Regions from separate parts of the Exiguobacterium alkaliphilum genome, predicted to be linked through region 4. Evidence: riboswitches for the same ligand, from Rfam matches in the RefSeq annotation. Region 4 holds a riboswitch; each other region holds the start of a gene.
The links. Region 4 has a riboswitch for thiamine pyrophosphate ahead of thiT (energy-coupled thiamine transporter ThiT). Riboswitches for the same ligand answer to the same signal wherever they lie in the genome.

Region 1 (5,546 bases), 1.3 Mb from region 4:
AGCTCTTGAAACGTCTTCAAATCGGCTTGAATGCCGGCGCCGCCGCCCGAATCAGATCCGGCAATCGTCAACACTTGTGCGCGCTTCATGACACCACCTCAATCCGGTCGCTCGGCAGTTCGACCGCGGTCATCTTCCCAAGCTCGTTCAAGAAATGAATTGGGAAATCGCCCGATCCCTCGGCACGTGCGGTCGCGAGTTCCCCGCAACGGGCGTATCCGGCGAGCGCCGTCGATGTCGCGGTCATCGCGTCAGCCTCAACCGCAAGAAACGCGCCGACGACCGCGCTGAGCAGACAGCCGGTCCCGGTCGTCCGCGTCATCGTTTCGGTTCCTCCTTTGATTTCAATCGTCACGTCCCCGTCGCTGACGACATCCGTCTCTCCGGTCATCGCGACGACACAGCGATACCGTTTGGCCGCCTCGCGCGCGACGTCTGTCACGTCTTGCAACGCTTCTCCCGTATCGACCCCGCGCGCGTGCGCCGTCCGGTCAATCAATGTCGCCATCTCACCGGCGTTCCCCCGGATGACCGTCACCTGCACCTGCTCGAGGATCGCAGTCGCCACTTGACGTCGAAACGCCGTCGCACCGACACCGACCGGATCGAAGACGATAGGACGTCCTGCAGCGTTCGCCGCTTGTCCCGCTCGAATCATCGTCCTTTCCGTCGTCGCATCGAGCGTGCCGATATTCAACACGAGCGCATCGCTCACCGTCGCCATTTCCGCTACTTCCTCGACAGCGGACGCCATGACCGGTGACGCACCGATCGCGAGCAATCCGTTCGCCGAGAAGTTGGCGACGACGATGTTCGTAACGTTATGGATGAGCGGCCGCTCGGCCCGTACTTTATCCCACAAATCACGCTTCATCGGCTCACCTCCACCGGTACGTCCCACGTCTCGAGCGTCCAGGCCATCTGCCAAAACGCCACTTCGTAATAACAGCTCTTCAAGAACAACTGACGGTAACGTTTGCGTTCGGCTTCTGTCGCTTGCTCGGCCAACAAGTCGAGCCGTTCAATCTGTTCTTCGACGAGTTCGCGGAACCATTCCGACCCATACGTCGCAATCCAAGCCGTATAGATCGGATGCTCCGGCTTTGCATCTTTCAATCGTTCGCCAATCTCGTAGTATACCCAGTAGCACGGTAAAATCGCTGCAAGTACGTCCCCGAGCGTCGGTCCGGCTTGTTGCATGTGCATCGCGTACGCATATGCGGTCGGCGCCGGCTCGAACGTACGTCGCTCTTCCTCGGTCACATCAAGCATCGTGAAGAACTCACGATGTAACGCGTGTTCCGCCTCGATCGTGTGGAGCGCGTGTGTCAAAAAACGGCTCGACAGTTCCATATCTTGCGCCACGATTGCCCCTCTCGCCTGCACTTTCGAAAATTGGTTCAGATAGTATGAGTCTTGCAGAACATAGTGGCGAAACTTCGCCTCGTCGAGCGTCCCTTCGCCGAGTGATCGGACGAACGGGTGGTCAAAACTCGCTTGGAACAAAGTATCCGCTTCTTGTCGGATGTGTTGGATGAACGTCATGATGAACTCCTCCTTTTGTATGGAAAAACGCCGCCTCCCATAACGGAAGCGGCGTCGGACATACAGCGTGAGAAAAGTCGTTTCGCCCACTTCCCTCCGCTAGCGTGAACTAGATCAGGTTCAAAGGGTCTGGACCTCGTCCATCTCAGCCGCGTCATGCGACTCCCCTAGTGGCAAACATTATGAAATTCGGTCGTCTTCAGACACATCATATCAATCTTTCGCTGAAATAGGAACCCTTCAACGCGAGAAGCGACGATTCAATGCCGTTCCCATCTGTGAGAAGCGCTCGATTCCGAGCTTGCGTCGATTCGAGGACGCGAACACGTAATAGTCGACTTTTCCCATGAAATACATCAAGCGCAAACCGGCGATAAAGAACGTGATGGTCGTACTGACGGCAAACCCGACGCCGTACCAATCGATGCCGAGCGGTAGCAGCGCCAGGGTGAAGAGTGCGTTGCCTGTGAAAAACGACAAGTTAACGAATAGTGCCCCGCGCCGGTCCTCAAAATAGAGAAGGAGTAGCGTCAAGACGAGAATCATCGCGTTCGCGAAAGCGGCGAGCGTCGTCATCCGAAAGATTTGACCGACTTCTTCCGGTACGCCAATCCAGCCGACGAACACACCCGCCATGAGAATGGCGAACAACGTGACGACCCCTTGGCTTCGTCCGAGACGAATCAATTCGTTCTTCAGGACGGTCGTCATCGTCTGTTTCGCCTTATCGATTTGATGCAAAGCGCCCCCGTAGTTGATGAGGCCGTAGAACGTGCGATACCGTTCATAAAAGCGTGTCTCGACGGCGACGACGAACAAGAGCTGGGTCGGGACAATCGTCAAGTAAGACCAGAATACGGCCGTGTCATAGTACGGGTTGAACACGAACGATTCCGCGACGACGGTCCGCCCCTCCCCGAACCAAATGATGAAGTTCGTCACCCAAATGCCAAGAACGTACAAGACGCCGATGGCGAACAAATCGGGGTAGAGATCAAAATAGCGGAAATAAGAAAACTCGTTCGTCGCATAGCGGAGCGGGAACGTCCGTAGCATCGCAAAGAATAAGCCGAACAGCGTGACGAGCATCCCGACCGTGAAGCCGAGCAACAGCTCCAAGCTCGTCGGGTCCACTAGGATGCGGCTAATCAAGAACACACCGCCAATCGCGATAAAACCGCCGAGTAAAAAGCTGTACGCGATCGCCTGATAAAACTTGGCCGCGCTCAAAAATAAGAACATGACCCAAATGACGTTAATCGTCATGAACAAGACGAACAAGACGAGCTTATACAAAAAATCGAGCGGTGAAATCATCCAAAAGATGCTGTACATGATGATTGCTGCGAGCATCGTCACTTTCAGCATTCCGGTAAAGACGGGAAAAATATCGTGTGCTTTCTTCTCGTAAAACAAATCGGCGACGTAGCGCGTGACGACGAGCTGTTGGAAACTGAACAAGATTTGCGAGAAGATGAACGCATAAGATACCGACAACATAAACAGCGTCCGTTCCTCGAGCGAGAGCATCGGCATTTGAAACGCCAGCCATTGAATCGTCCCGACGACCAAAATGACGATGAGCCAAGGTCCTGAGGTGACGAGACCGGAGAACGTGTACGCCTTCAGTCGGGATGAATAGTAGTCTTCTTGAAACAACTTCTGTAACTTAAACCCGATGCCCGCCATACTGTTCCCTCCTCGCTTCATAGATTGCTTTGTACCGGTCGACGAACTGTTGCAACCGGTAATATTGACGGACGCGTTCGCGGCCGTTCTTGCCGAAGCGCATCCGTTCAAGCGGATAATCTATCATCCACTCGATTTTATCGGCGAGTGCTTCCGGGTGGACAGGCGGCACGATGAACCCGGCTGGACCGAACGGGTCGTCCGAGCGTCCGTATAAAAGTTCCGAACAGGCACCGACGTCTGTCGCCACCCATGGGATACCGGCAGCCATCCCTTCTAGGACGGCTAGCGGCTGCCCTTCCGAGATGCTCGTCAGTAGCAACAAATCGAACGTCGGTAACCATTCCTGCACATTCACTTTCCCGACAAGTTCGACATAATCCGTCAGACCGCTCTGTTCAATCAACAACCGACATTCCTCGGCATATTCTTCGTCCTCATCGAGCGGGCCCATAATCGTCAGTTTAAAGAGACGGCGCCGTTCTTGTAAAATCTTCGCCCCATAAATCATCGTCTTTAAATCTTTAATCGGTACGACACGGACGATGGCCCCGATTTGAAACACGTCGTGCTCGACCGGCTCGATGACCGGACGGATGTGGCGATCGGCGATGCCGTTGGCGATAATCTTCGTCTTTTCGCTCGGTGCCCCAATCCATTCCTGATATTCACGATTCCGTTCAAACAGCGTAATAATCTCATCGGCCGCATTGTAAGCCTCGCGTGACAAGTGGTGGAAGAAACGGACCCAGCGCGGCTTGTACGGAGCCGGAATCCAGTAGGACTGAAGAATCTCTTCTTCCCGCTCACGGGAATAAATGCCATGCTCGGTTAATATGAACGGGATGCCTTGTGTCTCTTTCATATAGGAAGCGACCATCCCGGCGTAACCGGTCGACACGGAATGGACGAGATCGACGTCGGGGAGCGGCTGATGCAACACGCGAAGTACCGGCATGTACATGCTTTGCCACATCCAAAAGTAGTCGATGAAAGATCCACCGTTCATCTCTTCAGAATAGGCGGTCTTGACGTTGTGCCAGAAAAACTCACTGGCGAAAAACGCCTCACTCGAGGGGACTCGCGTCCCGATAATCCCGAGCGCTTGTCGATTCGGACTCTTCAACATCAGCCAATCCGACAGCTTCCGCTCTTCCTCAGGCGCGAGTTTCATCCGTCCTTTCCCCTTCACACCGGACTCGTTCAAATAGAGATGCGTGATTCCAGACACATTTTCCGGCAACACATACTTCATGTCCTCGGGACGCTTCACGGTCGGTTGGATGGAGATGATTTGAAACTCCACATCCGGCATCTCTTCAATCAGCGTCTGGGTCCAACTCGACACCCCTCCGCTCACGTACGGATAACTCCCTTCTAACACGAGTCCAATCTTCATGGTGTGCCTCCTTCGATGGCAATCTGAGCGTTCGCCGCCGTCAATGTGACCAAGTAGAGCGGGCGATCCGCTTCCATTTGTTCGACCGTCCCAAAGTCGAACGTACCTGTCTCAAGCGATTGTCCGGACTTGAGCCGGACCGTGAAATGCGACGGATTGACGAGCCCCTCGCCTGACAAGTAGACAGTCCCGTCATCAAACGAGACGTTCACGTCCGCCGCTTGGTAGGTGATGAGTTTTTCCGTCGCGTAATGCTGGGTATACGACTGCAGGTGCGGATAGTTTGTATTCACGTCGTCATTGATTTTTTTCAGACTGGCGAACATCGTGTCCCAGTCACGTCCAAGTGCCCGGTCGGGGTCGATAACGTCATCTGGGTGAATGAAGTGCGAGAAGACGCCAAAATTGGCAATCGCGTCGACCATCTGGAAAATCGAACCGCGCTCTTCCCCGTAATCGCTCGATACACGTGGAAAGTGGTAGACGTGAGGGTGTGTCTCATCGAACTCGAACTCTTGCACGAAATCCCCGTTCTCTGGTTCCCCGGTATAAAGCGACGCGATTGTGCGCAGTTCAGGTAACGCTTCAGCGATCGCATCGACGCCGGTCCGATTCAAGGCGTTCGACGGTGGGACGTACGATTTGAGCGTCTCAGCCGGGAAATAGTTCGCGAACACGGACTCGGCTTGAAGAAGCGACCGCTTCATCTCGTCTTTATCTTTCCACGGGATATAGCCATACGTCGGGTCAATCGGCTCATCAGCCGTGACGAGGGATTGATGGTTATAGCCATGTAAACCGATTTCTCCACCGCTTGCCAATAACTTACGACCGAAAAACAGCATCGGGAATTCGCCTCGTCTAATCAACTCTTCATCGACGAGTTCCATTTCTTCCTCGTACGTGCCAATCA
Region 2 (5,546 bases), 450 kb from region 4:
CTACGGGCGACGCCGTCGAGCCAACGGACGAACCGAGCCGCGGTCTCCGGGTCGAGATGGGCGAGCGGTTCATCAAGGAGGAGCCATTCCGGACGGCCAATCAGTGCACAGGCGACGGCGATTTGCTGCTTCTCGCCACCAGACAAGTCATGGATGTGGCGATGTCGATAATTGTCGAGCCGCAACGTCCGTAACATCATCTCGACGCGCCCCATCATCTCCTCGCGGGGGACGTGAAAGTTTTCGAGCGTAAAGATCAGCTCTTCCTCGACCGTCTGCATGACGAACTGACTGTCGGGGTCTTGGAACACGGTGCCGACCCGACGATTCACCTCGCCGGCCGCGTACGTGTCATACGGCCGGTCGAACAAGTCGAGCCTTCCGGTCACGATGCCGTCACAGTTGTCCGGATAGAGCCGGTTCATCATGGCGAACAGTGTCGATTTCCCCGACCCGCTCGCCCCGCTGATGAGCGTCCGTCCATCCCGGAGCGTGAGCGTGACGTCTGCCAACACGTCTTTCGACTTGCCAGGATAACGAAACGTCAACTGCTCCGCCTCAACCATGGACGCGTCCTTGCCTTGCGAGTGCATAACCTTCGAGCGCCCCCGTCCTGAGCAACAAGTCACTCAAGATTTTGCCACCGAGACCTGCGATGAGCATGCCGCTCGTCGCGCGCAGGGCGAACATCGTCGCCACGTACGTCGGGCTGAGCGCTGCGAGGCCTCCCATGACGTATGTATATGCGAAACTCGTCACGGCCGCACCGAACCCGGCGAGCATGAGCACCCACAGGTCGTATCGTTTGTAGCCGGTCACGGCGAATGCCGCCTCGGCCCCGAGCCCTTGAATGATCCCGACGAGAATGATGCGTGGCCCGATGGCGTTCCCGATCATCATCTCAATCGTCGCCGCGAGCACTTCAGACAAAAAGGCCGCACCGGGCTTTCGGATGATATACGCCGCGATAATCGAGACGATGAACCAAATCCCGAAAATCCATTCATAGGCGATCGGTCCAATCAGGCCGGCCCACAAGTTGCCGATGTGGACGAATGCCAAATAGACGACGGCGAAGACGACCGATAAAATTGACAATAAGACGATCTCTTTTAACTTCCACGATTTAAGCATCGTGTCGTCCCTCATGTGACGGACTGTTCACACTGAACGTCACCGTCATGACGACGTGGCTCATCTTCGCCCGTACCCGGTCGAACGTCGCCTCATAAAACGAGAACACCGGCTCGATGTCGCCGTGGATGCCGGAGGCGTAATGCATCGACTCGTTGAACACGCCCCGCGCTTTCGCGAAATCGATCTCTTCATAGATGATGTCCATATAATTCAGGTCCCCGAGCGGATAAAGTGCGAACTGGGAGGAGACGTATTGGGTCGCGACCTTACCGTTCGCCGGCTCGCTCGTCACGTCGAGCAAGTTGTCCCCCATCGTGTCACCCGGGCAACCGACCGAGAACGTCCCGCTCATCGAGACGTGCGTCCCTGTCTTCGTCGCATGCGACAAGACGGCTTTGGCCACATCGAACACATGCTCACTGCGTCCCCGGATGACCGTCGAGACGTCGTCGGTGTGACGCCAGACGTTCTGTAAGTCCGTCTCGTTCAATGCCCCTTTGATGACGCTGACGAAATCGGACGTCATCGGGCTCAGTGTAAAGCGGAACCCGACGATCGGGCTCGTTCCACATTGGTTGTTCATGTTGTATTCCCCCTTTTTCTATATGCACAAAAAAGCCGCATCCATGAGAATGCGGCCACTCGTCCAATAAAATCCATCAGAAAAAGTGCCACACTTCCTCACGCCGGTATTACCCGGATCGAGTCATAAGGGATTGGAGCCATGCTCACATCTCAGCCGAAGCACCCCTAGTGTAGTCCAATGTATGCGGTTTGGTCATGCAAGGAACAGTATAGACGACCGTTCTCGATTTGTAAACGGTTTATGAGAAAGTGACGACACCGTTCCCTGGGAGCGTGTCTTTGAGCGTCGCCCAGTCGAGCGCCATCTCGGCATCTGTCAACAAGCAGGCGTCGAGCGCTGATTCGACGGTCGCGCGGTCCATCCGTTGCCCGATCAAGACGAGCTCGGTCTGGCGGTCGCCGTACGGTTCGATGTAGTCGTCGGCGAGCTCCGGTTCTGCCGCGAACATCAAGCGCCGCTCCTCTTCCGGGAGCGTCGCGAGCCAGCGTCCGGCATGCTCGAGCGTCGAGGCGTATCCGGCCTGGGAGAACAAGCAGGCGATGTCGTTGCGCGAGGCGATCCAAAGGAACCCTTTCGCCCGGACGACTTCCTCTGGGAACTGCTCAATCCACGCGTGGAGCCGCTCCGGGTGGAACGGGCGACGCCGACGATAGACGAACGAGCTGATGCCGTATTTCTCGGTCTCCGGCGTGTGTTCTTCCGCCTCAAGCTCTTGGATCCAGCCGGCCGAATGCATCGCCTGCTCGAAATCGAACAGGTTGACGTCTAGCAGTTCCGTCAAATCGACGTTCGAATGGACCGACGTCAACAGTTTTGCTGACGGGTTGAGCGTCTTCAATAAACCTGCCATCTCGTTCAGCTCGGTCTCGGATACCCGGTCTGCCTTGTTCAGGACGATGATATCGGCGAACTCGACCTGGTCGACGAGCAGGTCGACGACTTCGCGGACGTCCGTCTCATCGATCGCCTGTTTCCGCTCATGGAGCGACTCGCCGGAATTGAAATCTTTCAAGAACCGGTAAGCGTCGACGACGGTCACCATCGCATCGATGTAGACACGGCTCGTCAAATCGATACCGAGCGCATCATCGGCGTACGTGAACGTCTGCGCGACGGGAATCGGTTCCGAGATGCCGGACGACTCGATGATGATCCCATCGAGCTCACGGTCGTTCGTGAGCTCTTGGACCGCCTCGAGGAGGTCTTCACGGAGCGTGCAACAGATGCAACCGTTCGACAGCTCGACTAGCTTCTCATCGGTCCGCGAAAATCCACTTTGTTCGATTAAACGCTCATCGATATTCAATTCGCTCATATCATTGACGATGACGGCATACTTCTTGCCGGTGCGATTGTTTAAAATATGGTTCATTAACGTCGTCTTGCCGCTCCCAAGATAGCCTGACAACACGGTGATTGGAATTCGTTTCATCATTAACAGCCCCCAAATAGTAATCATTACTTTTTAGATAATGAACGGGATTGACCATCTTGTCAACAAAAAAACACGCTCGCAAGGAGCGTGTTTCAGGCATGGCTATTCTTCGAGTGCTTTCCGTTCCGCCTCTGAGCGTGGATAAGCGTTCGCCTGCCACTCGGCCCGATAAATCGAATCGAGCTGCGTCAAGCCGACCTCATCCTCATCTTTGTCCGCGTCGACGCTCGGCGTCTCGTCCCATTTCGGTTCGAGGTAAGAATGATCGTTCGTCTCGCGGTCGTCGAGGTACTTCTTCACCCCGACTCGCGCCACCGCCGCGAGCGCGAGACCGATTCCTACGCGAACGAGCATGCGTTTCACCATGATTCTCCCTCCTTAACGTCCGAAACGATAAAGTGGCATCCCTTTCACTTCCGTATCGATTTTAAACACCGACCCGGCATCCGGATACGTTTCGAGCGCCTCGTCATCCATCCCTTCACGCGCGGTCGTGATGGCGAGTTGCTTCAAGTCGTCCCCGATGAAACAGCATGACGTCACGTTCGGCGCCGGCACCATGACTTCGAGCACTTTCTCGCCCGTCTCGGGGTTCCAGCGCGAGACGCGACCGCCGGCGAAGTGGGCGATCCATAAATGACCCTCTTCGTCCGAGGTCATGCCGTCAGGGAAGCCGTCCTCATCCTTAAATTCGACGACGACCTCCCCTTCCCCAAACGTACCGGACGACAAGTCGTATGGATAACGTCGAACCGTCTCGGTCGGCGTGTCGATGTGATAAAACCATTTGTGGTCCGGTGACCACGTCAAACCGTTTGATAAGGTCAGACCTGTGAGCATCTCTTCGGTCGTGCCGTCGCGGTCCAACCGATAGAGTGTGGCCTCATTCTCCTCGTCTTCCAAATGGAGCGTTCCCGCAAAGATTCGTCCATACGGGTCGGCCTTGCCGTCGTTGAATCGAAGCACGCCGTCCGCATCATCGAGTTCGACGAGCTTGTCGAGTTGTTTTGAGGACTCGTCCCATTCATAGATACCGTCCTTCAATCCGACGATGACACCGTCCGTCACTTTCGGAACGGCGAAGCCGATCTGTTGGCCCATATCGGCTGAAGAGAGCTCATCTTCTTTCTCATCGTACCACCAGAGCGTGTGCCCTTCTATGTCGACCCAGTAGAATCGCTTCAACTCAGCGTCCCAACACGGCCCTTCCCCAAGCGTATTTCTGACTCGAATCCAACATGTCGCGTTCACGTTCTCCATAAAATAGCCTCCACTCTCTCCTGTGATGTCAAAAGACTATTCCCTAGACCGGACGTCTCTAGTCCTATTTCTGAAAATTGTTTATCCTGTCCTGCGTCCGGACGTCAACAAAAAAACTCCCGCTGAGGTTAGCGGGAGAATCGACTTATTTGGCACCTTCCACGTTCATATGCTTGCTGCGGAGCTGTCCGCAGGCCGCATCGATGTCGGTCCCATGTTCGAGACGGACACCCGTGTTGACGCCACGTTTCTTCAAAATGTCGTAAAACGCCATGATGTCCTCCGACGTACTGCGCTCATATTGGATATGCTCGTTGACCGGGTTGTATGGAATCAAGTTGACGTACGACTTGTCTTTGATGTCCGCGATCAAGTCGGCGAGCTCTTCGGCATGTTCCGGCAAGTCGTTCACTTTCGAGAGAAGAATGTACTCGAACGTGATTCGCTTGTTCGTCTTCTCGACATAATAGCGGATGGCCGGCATGAGCTTGTCGAGCGGGAACGCCCGGTTGATCTTCATGATCTGTGTCCGGAGCGCGTCGTTCGGCGCGTGAAGCGATAGCGCCAAGTTGATGCGCAAATCGAGGTCGGCGAACTTGTAAATCTTATCGGCGAGCCCACTCGTCGAGACGTTGATTTTCCGCGGCGCGATGGCGAGACCGCGCTCGTCTTTGACGACACGAAGGAAATCGACTAAGTGATCGAAGTTGTCGAACGGCTCCCCGATTCCCATGACGACGATATGACTGACGCGGCCTCCTTCCCCGACTTCGTCCAAGTAATGTTGCACGGTCATGATCTGCTCGACGACTTCGCCTGCCGTCAAATCACGTGTCTTCTTCAACAGACCGCTCGCACAGAAGCTGCACCCGATATTGCACCCGACTTGTGTCGTGACACAGACCGAACGACCATATTTGTGACGCATGAGCACCGTCTCGATATAGTGGCCGTCGTGGAGTTTAAGTAAGAATTTGACCGTCCCGTCGCCCGCCTCTTGTTTGACGAACAACTCTTGTGTCGAGATGACGTAACGCTCCGCGAGCGCTGTTTTCACTTCCTCACGCACGTTGATGGCATCCATCGACTTGACCCGGTCGATGTAGAGCGAGTCCCAAATCTGTCTCG
Region 3 (5,546 bases), 1.3 Mb from region 4:
AACGTCTTATCAAACGCATGCATCGCCGCCGTGTCGTAACCGGCTGCTTTCAATCGTTTAGGCAAGGCGTCGAACGTGTGGTCGGCGTACTGGGTGTAGACAGATCCCGACTTGACCGGGTAGAGCGACGTGTTGACGGTGAACTCCGCATCCGACGTCCGGCCCTCATGTGTCTGGTGATAGACGTTCGGGAAATAAAGCATCTCGTCGCGGAGCGCGTTCAAACTCGGTGTCACGTCTTGACCGTTGATGACTTGGCCAATCACAGACGCTTGAAACGACTCGAGTTGGACGACGATGACGTTCGTGTCGGACGAGGCGCTCACGGTCGCGGAAGACAAGGCGGCGACGTTGGATTGGTCGACGTCGGTCACCGCCGTCCCGAGTCCAGCCCCGTCACGGAGGCCACGCGCGGCGTCTAAGCCGTGATAACCCCAAAATCCGTATTTATAGTACTCACGCATGTTCGAGATGGCCGTCCGGTCGTCCGGTGGATAATTGACAATAAGCGGAACGCTATACAGCATAAGTCCGGCTAACAAACCGAGACCAGCCGCACGAAGTCCTCTCGTCTCTCGAACGGGGTGCCGTTTTCGATACATCACGATTGCCCCAAAAACGAGTAAGTCGGCGAAAAAGAGGAAATCGGTCGCCTGAATCAACGTCAAGAATCCACCGCCGACGTCACCCATCTGGCCGGCATCTGACAAGAGCGCGACCGACAAGACGTTTCCGAAATAGCGGTAATACCAAGCGTCCGAGATGAGCAAGGTGCTATGTAAAAATAGCGAGGCGAGGAGGATCCATCTGCGAACGTTCGGTCGAACGAGTAATGCCCAGCTCGTCATCATGAGGATCATGCCGACGTTGACGAGGAAGAAGTGGAATGTGAATGCACTCGTCGTCAGCACGCTGAATAAATAGAGCTTGAGGAGCGAGAGAATCAAGTAAGTCCAATAATCGAGATATTTCATGCGTTGCCTCCAAGAAAACCAAGTTGGTTAAGTGTTCCTGTTTTCAAGTGGCCAAAAACATCACGGTGTACAAAAAAAGTGAGGCGCGTCGCCTCACTTGATTAAAAACGAGTCCCGAAGTTCGATGATCGTGCCTTCCGGGGCTTTTAATTTGCTTAAATAGCCGTCGACGACGAAGTAGATGTTGCCGCCCTGTTTCGGTAAGAACGGTACATCGAGCGCCTCGAGCCGTCGCACTTCTGTTTCGAGGTCGTCTACGTACAGAGCGAAATGGACAGGGCCGGCCACGTGTTTCGAATAGGGGGTCAACGTCTCGTCGACTTTTGCCGTCTGGAGCTCGATATAAAAGTCGCTGAGCTTGAGCCAGCTATTGAACGCCCGTGTATGAAAGTCAGGCGATTCCTGAACGAGTTCGAATCCAAGCGCTTCATAGAATCGTTTGGACGCCTCATAGTCGGGCGTTTGGATGCAGAGATGGTGGATTTGTTTCATCGTATCACTCCTTTCTTTTAGTTTAGCGAATCCATATTGGAAACGGAACTTTTCATGGGCAAAGGGCGTATAGGATACCGGGGAGGCGAAAGGATGGATACGGAAGTGTTAACGATTCAACCGGTTGATAACACGAACCGGGACGCCGTCATCGGCTTGACCGTCGCTGCGGAGCAGTCCCGCTTCATCGAAACGAATGCGGAATCGCTTCGCGAGATGGAAGTCGACGTCAAATACGCGTGGCAGTGCTATGCGCTTTGTCTCGACGAACGACCGGTTGGCTTCATGATGATTGGGGCGGAGAACAAAATCGACCGCTACGTGTGGCTCGACCGTTTTATGATGGATGCGCGTGAACAGGGAAAGGGGCTCGGAGCTTGCTTTCTACAGTTGGCACTCATCTTCATTCAAGACCGATTCGACGTGGATGACATTGTCCTCAGTTTACACGCGGCAAATGAACCGGCGAAGCGGTTTTATCAGCGAGGTGGATTCGTCGATAGCGGCCGCATCGACGAATGGAACGGAGAAGCGATTTGGGTGTATCACGTCAAACAGGGACAACCGTCATGAGGCGGTCGTCCCTGTTTTCGTTGTGGTCGCTTTAACCGAATTCCCGGCCATGAAGAAACAGATGATGGCGATGAAGCCGAAGAGCGGGATGAACCAATTTTGCGCCAACAGATCCATGACGGTCGGTTCCTCAGGCCAAACGCCTGTAGCGACCAAGGCGTGCCAACGCGTATACGCCGCGATACGCTCTAACGTAAATAAAAGGGCGGTGATCACAAGAGCAGTCGCTCCAATCAGCCCTAACTGTAATCGAGTCAATCCAGGCACTCCTTCCGAATGATATACCCTTATTTTACCATTGTTTTGAATGGAAAGGAGAGGCCAAACGACTCAATTATTGTTTGAGAGCAGGACGCAATTGCTTAACGCGAGCGAGCACAATCCAGCCGAGTAAGGCGCCGGTCACGCTCGAAGCGAGAAAGGCCGGGAAAAAGAAGAACGCGCCGAACTCAGACCCCATCAAGATTTTCGCGTAAGGCACGGCGATGAGCGAGGCGATGACCCCTGTGCCAATCACTTCACCGATTGCGGCGAAGGCGACGCGGTTCGTCTTCATATAGAAGATTCCGGCGAGAAGTGCACCAATCATGCCGCCAGGGAACGCGAGTAGGGAGCCGGTACCGGTCATGACCCGTACGAGTCCGGTCACAAAGGCGACGAGGACGGCACCGAGCGGGCCGACGGTAACAGCCGCGATGACGTTCACCATATGTTGGATGGGGAAAGCCCGGGCGACTCCGGTCGGAATTGAGATGAACAGTGAGCCGATGATGGCGATGGCGACGAGCATTGCCATCCAAGTGAGTTGTTGAATACGCATGGATCAGTCTCCTTTCAAAATGAAAACGCCACTTCTCCAAAAGGAAAAGTGGCGTGGAACAGACGAATCCCATGCCACTTCCCTACGCTGGTATGAGCCAGATCAGGTTCAAAGGGTCCGGCGTTTGCCGTCTCAGCCCGAAGGCTCCCCTAGTGGTCGTTTATTATATGGAGTATACCATATCGTTACAGCAACAGTTCCTTCAATCGTGGCCGGATTACGAAATAGACGATGCCACTGAAAAGAACGTATAAAAGAAACGAGAAGCCGATGTTTAGAAGCCATGGGATTGTGCCCATGAACACAGTGGCAGCCGCCGACAGGAACCAATTGAGTGAAAGCATGAGCCCGACAAAACTGAGCGACATCGTTGTAGCGTAGGCGCCGATGCGACTTCGGAAGACGCGCTTGACGAGTAGGCCGATACAAAGGCTGACGACGGCAGTCGCTCCTAGCAACATATACAGAATAGTATCAACCGAATATGGATATAAGGAATAGGCGAAAGCCATGGGATGTCCTCCTTTAGAAGATGGGATGAACCCCGAAGTCACCGGGTATGAATGTTCTCAAGCAGATGGTTGTAATCCGTTTCGTTCCAAAACAGCGGAGCGATCGATTCCGGTCCTTTGAAGATTTCACCGTCTCGGTCATAGACGATGGCGTAACCATCCTCGACTTCAAAGACGATTAAATCCGCGGTAACTTCGGTCACGCCGTCCCCGGCGATAATGACATCCTCAAGCGGCTCGCGGGCGATTGATACGCCCCATTCGTCGAGCTCGACGATGAGCGCAGACGTATAGGCATGCCGATTATAGATTGATTGAAACACATCTTGTGTCAACGTGACGTCTTCCGGTGGGGCGCTCGTCCCATATTTCCGTTTCTCGATTTCCTCGACGAACTGTAAGAACGACGTTTCTTGCCAAAAGAGCGGCGCAATCGCTTCCGTCCCGTTCGCAATCCACCCGTCCTCGTCTTCATACACCGTGGCGTACGTTCCATCGTCGAGTTGGAACGGATAGACGTCTGCATAAGTGTGGTGGATGCCGTTACCAGTAATGACGACCCGTTCGAACGTCTCACGAAATGGCGTGAGTCCGTTCGCCTCGAGGGTTTCAAGTAATTTTTCGGCGACTTCGTGTTGGTCGAAGACGTCCTTGAAGTCCTCCCGTGTCCATTCGCTCATGATTTCTGGCCCAGGTTCGTTCGAATCCGCTGGAATGACCGGCTTTTCGATTGGATCGGTACAGCCTGCGAGTAACAGTAGGCCCAACCCGAATATAAATAAACGTGTAATGCTGCTCACCCTTTAATCATACAAATTTTACCTATTATGAAGAAGCGTAGCATGGATGGAAACGGATGAGAACCTATACACGTTTTCGTTGGGGGTGTAGTAAGGCGTGAGGCGGTCAGGTTCACTGAACAGAATCTGTACGACTGAACAGGGAACTGTCGGATTTTGGCGAACTGTTAAAGCAAACGAGCTATGAAGGAGCGATTACGATGCCAAAACGAAAATTTGCCAATCGACGGGACTGGGAGCGGATTCTTGAGCACCGCTATGCCCAGATGGACGTCCATGACGAACATTTCTCAGGGACGGTCGCCTTGTTTCAAATCGATGCGGTCCGGGCCCCGCAGTATAAGCAACATAACGGAGAGGAATTCATCGTGGCCGACGTCGGCTATGCGTGGCTCCAATATTTCCCGGACAATGAACCGTTCGGAGTGACGGTCATGTTTAATGACACGGGCCACATCGTCCAGTGGTACATCGATATCGTCGAGGCGATTGGCTATGAGGACGGAATTCCCTATATGGACGACTTGTTGCTCGACATCTTGGTCTTCCCGAACGGGGATGTCGTCCGGAAAGACGAGGACGAGTTTGAAGAAGCGAGGCTGACTGGCGAGTTGACGCCGGAGCTCGTTGCGAAAGGATGGCACGATTTTGAAGAGACGCTCAAGCGGATCGAACGAAACGACTTCGTCTACTTTGACCTTGCACAAGGGCATTACGAGACATTGAAGCAAATGCTTTGAACGCGCGGCTTCCTTTGATACAGTGAAAGAAAACCGCAGGGGGATCAATTATGAGACAGATTGACATCGATACGTGGCCACGAAAGAAGCATTACGAGTTTTTCAAGGCGTTCGCCGCCCCGCACTTTAACGTGACGGCGACGCTCGACGTCACAAAATTACATACGCATGCGAAGACAACCGGACAATCGTTTTTCAAGCTGTTCTTGTACGGCGTGGTCAAGACGGCGAACACGATTCCAGAGTTTCGATACCGGATGCGCGGAGAGACCGTCGTCGAGCATGACGTCGTCCATCCGTCGTTCACCGTCATGATGGACGGGGACGTGTTCAACTTTTGTACCGTCTCGTTCAAAGAGTCGTTCCCCGCGTTTATGGAAACTGTTGCGGCACGAATGGAGGAGGCGAAGCGAAACGTCTACGTCGGAGACGAGGAGTCGGATGATTTGCTCTTCATCACGAGTGTGCCGTGGGTGTCGTTCACGAGTATCAGCCATCCGATCAACGACGAGAAGCACGATAGCGTCCCACGCATCGCCTGGGGAAAGTTCACGGCAACGGGTGACCGAATGATGATCCCACTCTCCGTCCAAGCTCACCATGCCCTCGTCGACGGGGTGCACGTCGGCCGGTTT
Region 4 (5,546 bases):
TCGATTCGATATAAGCCGACAGTTCCGCGACGTCTTCAGCCGATGAACCTTCTCCTGTTAAAATCGTGATAATCTCATCGTCTGCATCGATGAGCGCGTCGACGAGTTGTTTTGCCGCTTCGAGACTCGAAGCCGACGAGGCGACGATCTTCTTCTCGGCAATGGCCATATGGTCGTCTTTCCGAATCTCGACACCGTCAATACTCGTATCACGGACGGCGTACGTCACTTGGCCAGACTTGACCGCACTTGCCGCCGATTTCATGCCTGACTCGTTCGTCTCGACGTCCGCCTCTGGATTGAAGGCGATTGCCGCTGCGAGTCCTTGCGGGACCGTCTTCGTCGGGATGACCGAGACACCGCATGGGGCGACCGAAGCTGCTTGCTCCGCTGCCATGATGATGTTTGAGTTGTTCGGGAAGATGAAGACGTGCTCGGCGTTCGCCGCTTCGACTGCCTTGACGATATCTTCCGTCGATGGGTTCATCGTCTGCCCGCCTTCGATGACGTGTGCTGCTCCGAGTGAGCGGAACAAGTCGCTGACGCCTTCACCCATCGCAACCGTGACGATTGCGTATGGCGCTTTTGGTTTCGGAGCTGTCGCTACTGGAGTCGGTTGGACACCGTGTTGGTTCGCGCCGTGCTCTTCTTCGAGAATCGTCGAATGCTGTTGACGCATGTTCTCGATTTTGACCGCGACGAGCTCGCCGAAACGTTGTCCTTTCGTGATGACGTCTCCTGGCGTCTCGACGTGGACGTGAACTTTGAGCAATTCTTCGTCGGCGACGACGAGGAGCGAGTCTCCGAGTTCAGACAGTTCGTTCCGGAACGCATCTTCATTGAACGGTGCGTCTTTCAACTTCTCATCTTGGAAACGAACCATGATTTCCGTGCAGTAACCAAATTCGATGTCTTCGGTCGACATGAATCCTTGGGCCGCATGGGCGTGATGTTCGGCTTCGATGAGCGCGTCCATGACTGGTGTGTGCGGTTTTTCAAGTTCTTTCCCTTCGAGCGTGGCAAGGAACCCTTCATAGATGACGAGTAACCCTTGTCCACCAGAGTCGACGACGCCGACTTCTTTCAATACCGGAAGCAAGTCCGGTGTGCGATCGAGCGACGCTTTCGCCTCGGCGACGATTCGCTCCATCAACTCGTTGAAGTCACTTGTCGACTCGGCCGCGACGAGTGCCTCGTCTGCCGCTTCACGGGCGACCGTCAAAATCGTTCCTTCAACCGGTTTCATGACCGCTTTATACGCCGTATCGACACCGCGTTTGAGCGCTTCTGCGAAATCGAGAGTCGAGAGTTCTGACTTGCCTTCAATCGACTTGCCGAATCCACGGAATAATTGACTTAAGATGACGCCTGAGTTCCCACGCGCCCCCATCAATAACCCGCGCGCAAATTTCGCCGACACGTCGGCCGCGTTCTTTGTGTTGAGTGCCGCGACTTCCTTCGCTCCTGACGTTATCGTCAAGTTCATGTTCGTTCCTGTATCCCCGTCTGGGACCGGGAAAACGTTAAGCGAATCCACGTAATCCGCATTTTGACTTAAGTTGGCTGCTCCGTTTGCAATCATGTTCGCGAGCACCAATCCATCTAGACGTTTTAAACCCACACCAAATCCTCCTCCGTTTCCGTCAGTCATTCGTCAGCCGAACGCCTTGGACGAATATGTTTACTGACGAAACGTTTAATCCTAACGTTTCACCGAGCGTGTACTTCACGCGACTTTGCACGTTATATGCTACTTCTGACACTTTCGTACCGTAGCTGACAATAATGTGCATGTCGATATGTACATCATCACCATCTTGTCGTACGACGACACCGCGCGCGTAGTTCTCACGTTTCAATAGTTCCGCGATTCCGTCTTTCAATTGAGCTTGAGACGCCATGCCGACGACTCCGAAACATTCCATCGCCGCGCCACCCGCGAGTGTTGCCACGACGTCGTTCGTAATGTCAATATTGCCATATGTTGTCTTCATATCAATTGCCATATGGAGTAGCCTCCTTCATTCGGAATGATTCCTTCACTACATTCTACAATATCTACCTCGTTATTTAAAGGACCTGCTCCTAAACTCGGTCAATTGTGGTCGTAACCCTCATCCATTATTAAAATCCTTACCAGTAATGTCAAGTTTTTTTCTTGTCATACTATTATTTTCTAGTTGCATCGGGAAAAAACCCGTGCTAATATAAACGAGTGTCTATTAGGACGAACCCACATAAAAAAGGAGGGGAAACGCATGGCACGTAAATGCTACGTAACAGGTAAATCACCTAAGTCAGGTAACAACCGTTCGCACGCACTCAACAAGACGAAACGTACTTGGGGTGTAAACGTACAAAAAGTTCGTATTCTCGTTGACGGTAAACCGAAACGCGTTTGGGTTTCAGCTCGCGCTCTTAAATCAGGTCTCGTTGAACGCGTATAATCTTATACACGAACGAAACAAATCCCAGCGGCATGCGCCGATGGGATTTTTTTTGTGCTTATTTTTTGACGTACAAGACGAGGACCATACCGTCATGTACGACGAGTTCTGCCGTTTTTGCGTCCCACTCGTTTGAAATCGTCAACGCCTCGTGGCTGACGACGTCGTGACGGTCGAGCGGGTATTTGACGCCACGGATCGTGACGTTCGCCCGCTTCCATGGAATGAGCGACAAATAATGGTCGTCACGCCGCGCAAGCGCGTGTCGGCCCTCCCGTGCGAGAGAGACGATTTGGCCGTCGGCATAAAGACACATCTCCGGGTAAGCCTCGAGCAACCCGATGTTCCCGAGCGTCATGTCGAGCCTGCCTCCGAGCGCTCCGTAGACGAGCATCTCGTCAGCCCCATGCCCGCGTGCCGCCTCGAGGGCGATCTCGAGGTCGGTCACGTCTTTTTCAGACGGATAGCGTAACGCCTCATCCGGTACGACTCCCGTGAACGAATCGAAGTCGCCGACGACGAGGTTCGGTTCAATCCCTTGGGCGAGGAGCGTCGCGTAACCCCCGTCGACGGCGATGACGTAATCGACGTCGTCGGGAAGAGACGGAACGGGTGACGGACTAGCCGCCACAATCAAGACACGCATTAGCGGACGTCCCGCGTGGCGAGCGTCGCGAAGCGCGGCGCCGTCGTGAACAAGAGCACGAGCACAATCGTCGCAATCAAGAAGGACGGGAGCATATACGTCATGTTATAGCCGAGCGAATAGGCGACGACCGGCCCTTCCGCATATTGGGCGAAGAAGACGATTCCCGACAGGACGTGCGCGGCGTAACGGAGGAGCGAACCGAGGAGCGCCCCGAGCACCAAATAGAGGACGAGCGTCTTTTTCGAACCGTCTTTGGCGGCCCGTTTCACTTGTCCGGCGAAGACGCCCGCCATCCCGACGAGGCCATACGCGAACGTGTAGTCGACTAAAAATTGGACCGGCGTGAAGATGTAGGCGCCGAACAGCAGTTGGAGCGTCCCGACGAGCGCGCCGGTCGCGAGACCGCCTTTTAATCCATGGCGATACGCCATCACGAAAATCGGCAACATGACGAGTGTGATCGACCCACCTTGCGGCATCCGATACGGCATGAGCAAATCAAAGATCAAGGCGAGCGCCGAGAAGAGTGAAATCTCAATCAGCGCCTGTAGTGTTAATTTTTGTTTCATTTTCCATTTCCCCCTTTATCGTAAAGAACGACAAAAAGCAGCATGACGTAAACGCCATGCTGCTTGGATTCGCAACGTGCATTTTCGCCACATCCCTACGTCCGTGTGAACGGAACAGGTTCAAAGGGTTAGCGCATGCCTCTCAGCCACAGATGTGACACCCCTTGCGACAATATTTGTTGTTCTATCCTCGATTATACACGAGATGCGTTGCGAATGCCATCGATTGCTGCTTTATAGTCCGGTTCGTTGTAAATCGCCGAGCCCGCAACGAGGACGTCAGCCCCTGCGTCGATGCACAGTTTCGCCGTCGTCGCGTTCACGCCGCCATCAATCTCGATTTCAAAGTCGAGCCCACGTGCTTGACGCATCTCGCGGAGTGCCGCGATTTTCGGAACGACCGACTCGATGAACGCCTGCCCCCCAAAGCCCGGGTTCACGGTCATAAGAAGCACCATGTCGACGTCTTGGACGACATGCTCAATCGTACTGATTGGCGTATGCGGGTTCAAGACGACCCCACTTTTCGCCCCGGCCGCCTTGATTTGTTGCAAGACGCGATGTACGTGATTCGTCGCCTCGACGTGGATCGTGACGATGTCCGCTCCCGCTTTAATGAAATCATCGACGAACCGTTCCGGCTGGTCAATCATCAAGTGGACGTCCAATACCATGTCGGTCTTTTGACGTAAGCTCGAAAGGACAGGCAAGCCAATCGAGATGTTCGGGACGAACTGTCCGTCCATGACGTCAAAATGGATATAATCGGCCCCGGCCGTCTCGACCGCTTTCACTTCTGCTTCTAGGTTGGCGAAGTCCGCCGCTAAAATCGATGGTGCAATTTTAATCATCAGTTCAGTACCTCCGTTGTCTATCGTTAATCTCTTCCATAAACGTAACATAGTTGTCGTAACGAGTGGAAGCGATTTCGCCCGATTCGACGCCCGCCTTGACGGCACAGCCCGGCTCGTTCACGTGGGCACAGCCCCGGAACTTGCAGTCGTCATGTCGTTCGACGAACTCGGGGAAGCACCAACGCAACTCTTCCGCTTCGAGCTCTTGTGGGAACTCGAGGCTTGAGAAGCCAGGCGTGTCGGCGACGAGACCACCGCCGAGTTGAATCAGCGTGACATGACGCGTCGTATGCTTCCCGCGGCCGAGCGACTTCGAGATTTTCCCGGTCGCAAGCTCAAGATCTGGCGCGACGGCGTTCAACAGTGAACTCTTCCCGACACCGGTCTGGCCCGCAAATACACTTGTCTTCGCCTCGAACAAGTCCCGTATCGCCTCGACCCCAGACCCTTTCTCTGTCGACGTCTCGATGACGTCATAGCCAATCGACCGATAGAGCGAAGCCGCCTGTTCAATTGCTTCCATCTCATCCTCATTCAGCAGGTCCATCTTCGTCAACACGATGATCGGATGAATCTGTTTCGATTCAATCAAGACGAGAAAACGATCGAGCAAGTGATACGAGAACGCCGGTTCCTTCACCGAGAACAGTAAGAACGCTTGATCGATATTGGCGATCGGTGGTCGGACGAGGTGGTTCGACCGCTCGTCGACGGCTAAAATGTAGCCGGTCCCGTCTTTTTGATCTTGAATCTCAACATCGTCTCCGACGACCGGCGAGATGTTGCGATTACGGAAATTTCCGCGTGCACGACAGCGAATCTCTTGCTTTGTTTCTGTCATGACATCGTAAAAACCGCCTTGTAGGCGAATGATCGTTCCTTTCATCCTGTTTCCTCCTAGAAAAAGAGGTGACGCGCACGCCACCTCTTTGTTATTGTGCATCCTTCGCTTGGGCGTACGTGACCGAGTCGGTCCGAACGACTTCCCCATCGACTTCAATCGTCGCCGTCCCGACTTCGTCAGGCG

Region 1: linked by a shared signal. The riboswitch ahead of tenA (thiaminase II) and the one ahead of thiT (energy-coupled thiamine transporter ThiT) in region 4 are both predicted to bind thiamine pyrophosphate.
Region 2: linked by a shared signal. The riboswitch ahead of KB235_RS08700 (YkoF family thiamine/hydroxymethylpyrimidine-binding protein) and the one ahead of thiT (energy-coupled thiamine transporter ThiT) in region 4 are both predicted to bind thiamine pyrophosphate.
Region 3: linked by a shared signal. The riboswitch ahead of thiW (energy coupling factor transporter S component ThiW) and the one ahead of thiT (energy-coupled thiamine transporter ThiT) in region 4 are both predicted to bind thiamine pyrophosphate.

Annotation. Positions count from the first base shown of each region.
Region 1 is NZ_CP073101.1:532,868-538,413, reverse strand. Features, by position in the region: gene thiD (bifunctional hydroxymethylpyrimidine kinase/phosphomethylpyrimidine kinase) at 1-89, opposite strand, end outside; gene thiM (hydroxyethylthiazole kinase) at 86-874, opposite strand; gene tenA (thiaminase II) at 871-1,545, opposite strand; TPP riboswitch at 1,620-1,724, opposite strand; gene pelG (exopolysaccharide Pel transporter PelG) at 1,786-3,234, opposite strand; gene pelF (GT4 family glycosyltransferase PelF) at 3,215-4,633, opposite strand; gene KB235_RS02910 (DUF2194 domain-containing protein) at 4,630-5,546, opposite strand, start outside.
Region 2 is NZ_CP073101.1:1,682,857-1,688,402, reverse strand. Features, by position in the region: gene KB235_RS08710 (ABC transporter ATP-binding protein) at 1-566, opposite strand, end outside; gene KB235_RS08705 (ECF transporter S component) at 559-1,134, opposite strand; gene KB235_RS08700 (YkoF family thiamine/hydroxymethylpyrimidine-binding protein) at 1,127-1,720, opposite strand; TPP riboswitch at 1,799-1,899, opposite strand; gene KB235_RS08695 (GTP-binding protein) at 1,962-3,155, opposite strand; gene KB235_RS08690 (hypothetical protein) at 3,261-3,524, opposite strand; gene KB235_RS08685 (SMP-30/gluconolactonase/LRE family protein) at 3,537-4,418, opposite strand; gene rlmN (dual-specificity RNA methyltransferase RlmN) at 4,564-5,546, opposite strand, start outside.
Region 3 is NZ_CP073101.1:495,965-501,510, forward strand. Features, by position in the region: gene KB235_RS02665 (LTA synthase family protein) at 1-974, opposite strand, end outside; gene KB235_RS02670 (VOC family protein) at 1,068-1,466, opposite strand; gene KB235_RS02675 (GNAT family N-acetyltransferase) at 1,560-2,039, shown strand; gene KB235_RS02680 (hypothetical protein) at 2,034-2,297, opposite strand; gene thiW (energy coupling factor transporter S component ThiW) at 2,374-2,859, opposite strand; TPP riboswitch at 2,922-3,020, opposite strand; gene KB235_RS02690 (hypothetical protein) at 3,045-3,371, opposite strand; gene KB235_RS02695 (hypothetical protein) at 3,410-4,171, opposite strand; gene KB235_RS02700 (ribonuclease FAU-1 family protein) at 4,372-4,911, shown strand; gene KB235_RS02705 (tetratricopeptide repeat protein) at 4,962-5,546, shown strand, end outside.
Region 4 is NZ_CP073101.1:2,132,327-2,137,872, forward strand. Features, by position in the region: gene KB235_RS11035 (DAK2 domain-containing protein) at 1-1,621, opposite strand, end outside; gene KB235_RS11040 (Asp23/Gls24 family envelope stress response protein) at 1,644-2,006, opposite strand; gene rpmB (50S ribosomal protein L28) at 2,259-2,447, shown strand; gene KB235_RS11050 (thiamine diphosphokinase) at 2,506-3,093, opposite strand; gene thiT (energy-coupled thiamine transporter ThiT) at 3,093-3,665, opposite strand; TPP riboswitch at 3,741-3,840, opposite strand; gene rpe (ribulose-phosphate 3-epimerase) at 3,860-4,516, opposite strand; gene rsgA (ribosome small subunit-dependent GTPase A) at 4,521-5,405, opposite strand; gene pknB (Stk1 family PASTA domain-containing Ser/Thr kinase) at 5,452-5,546, opposite strand, start outside.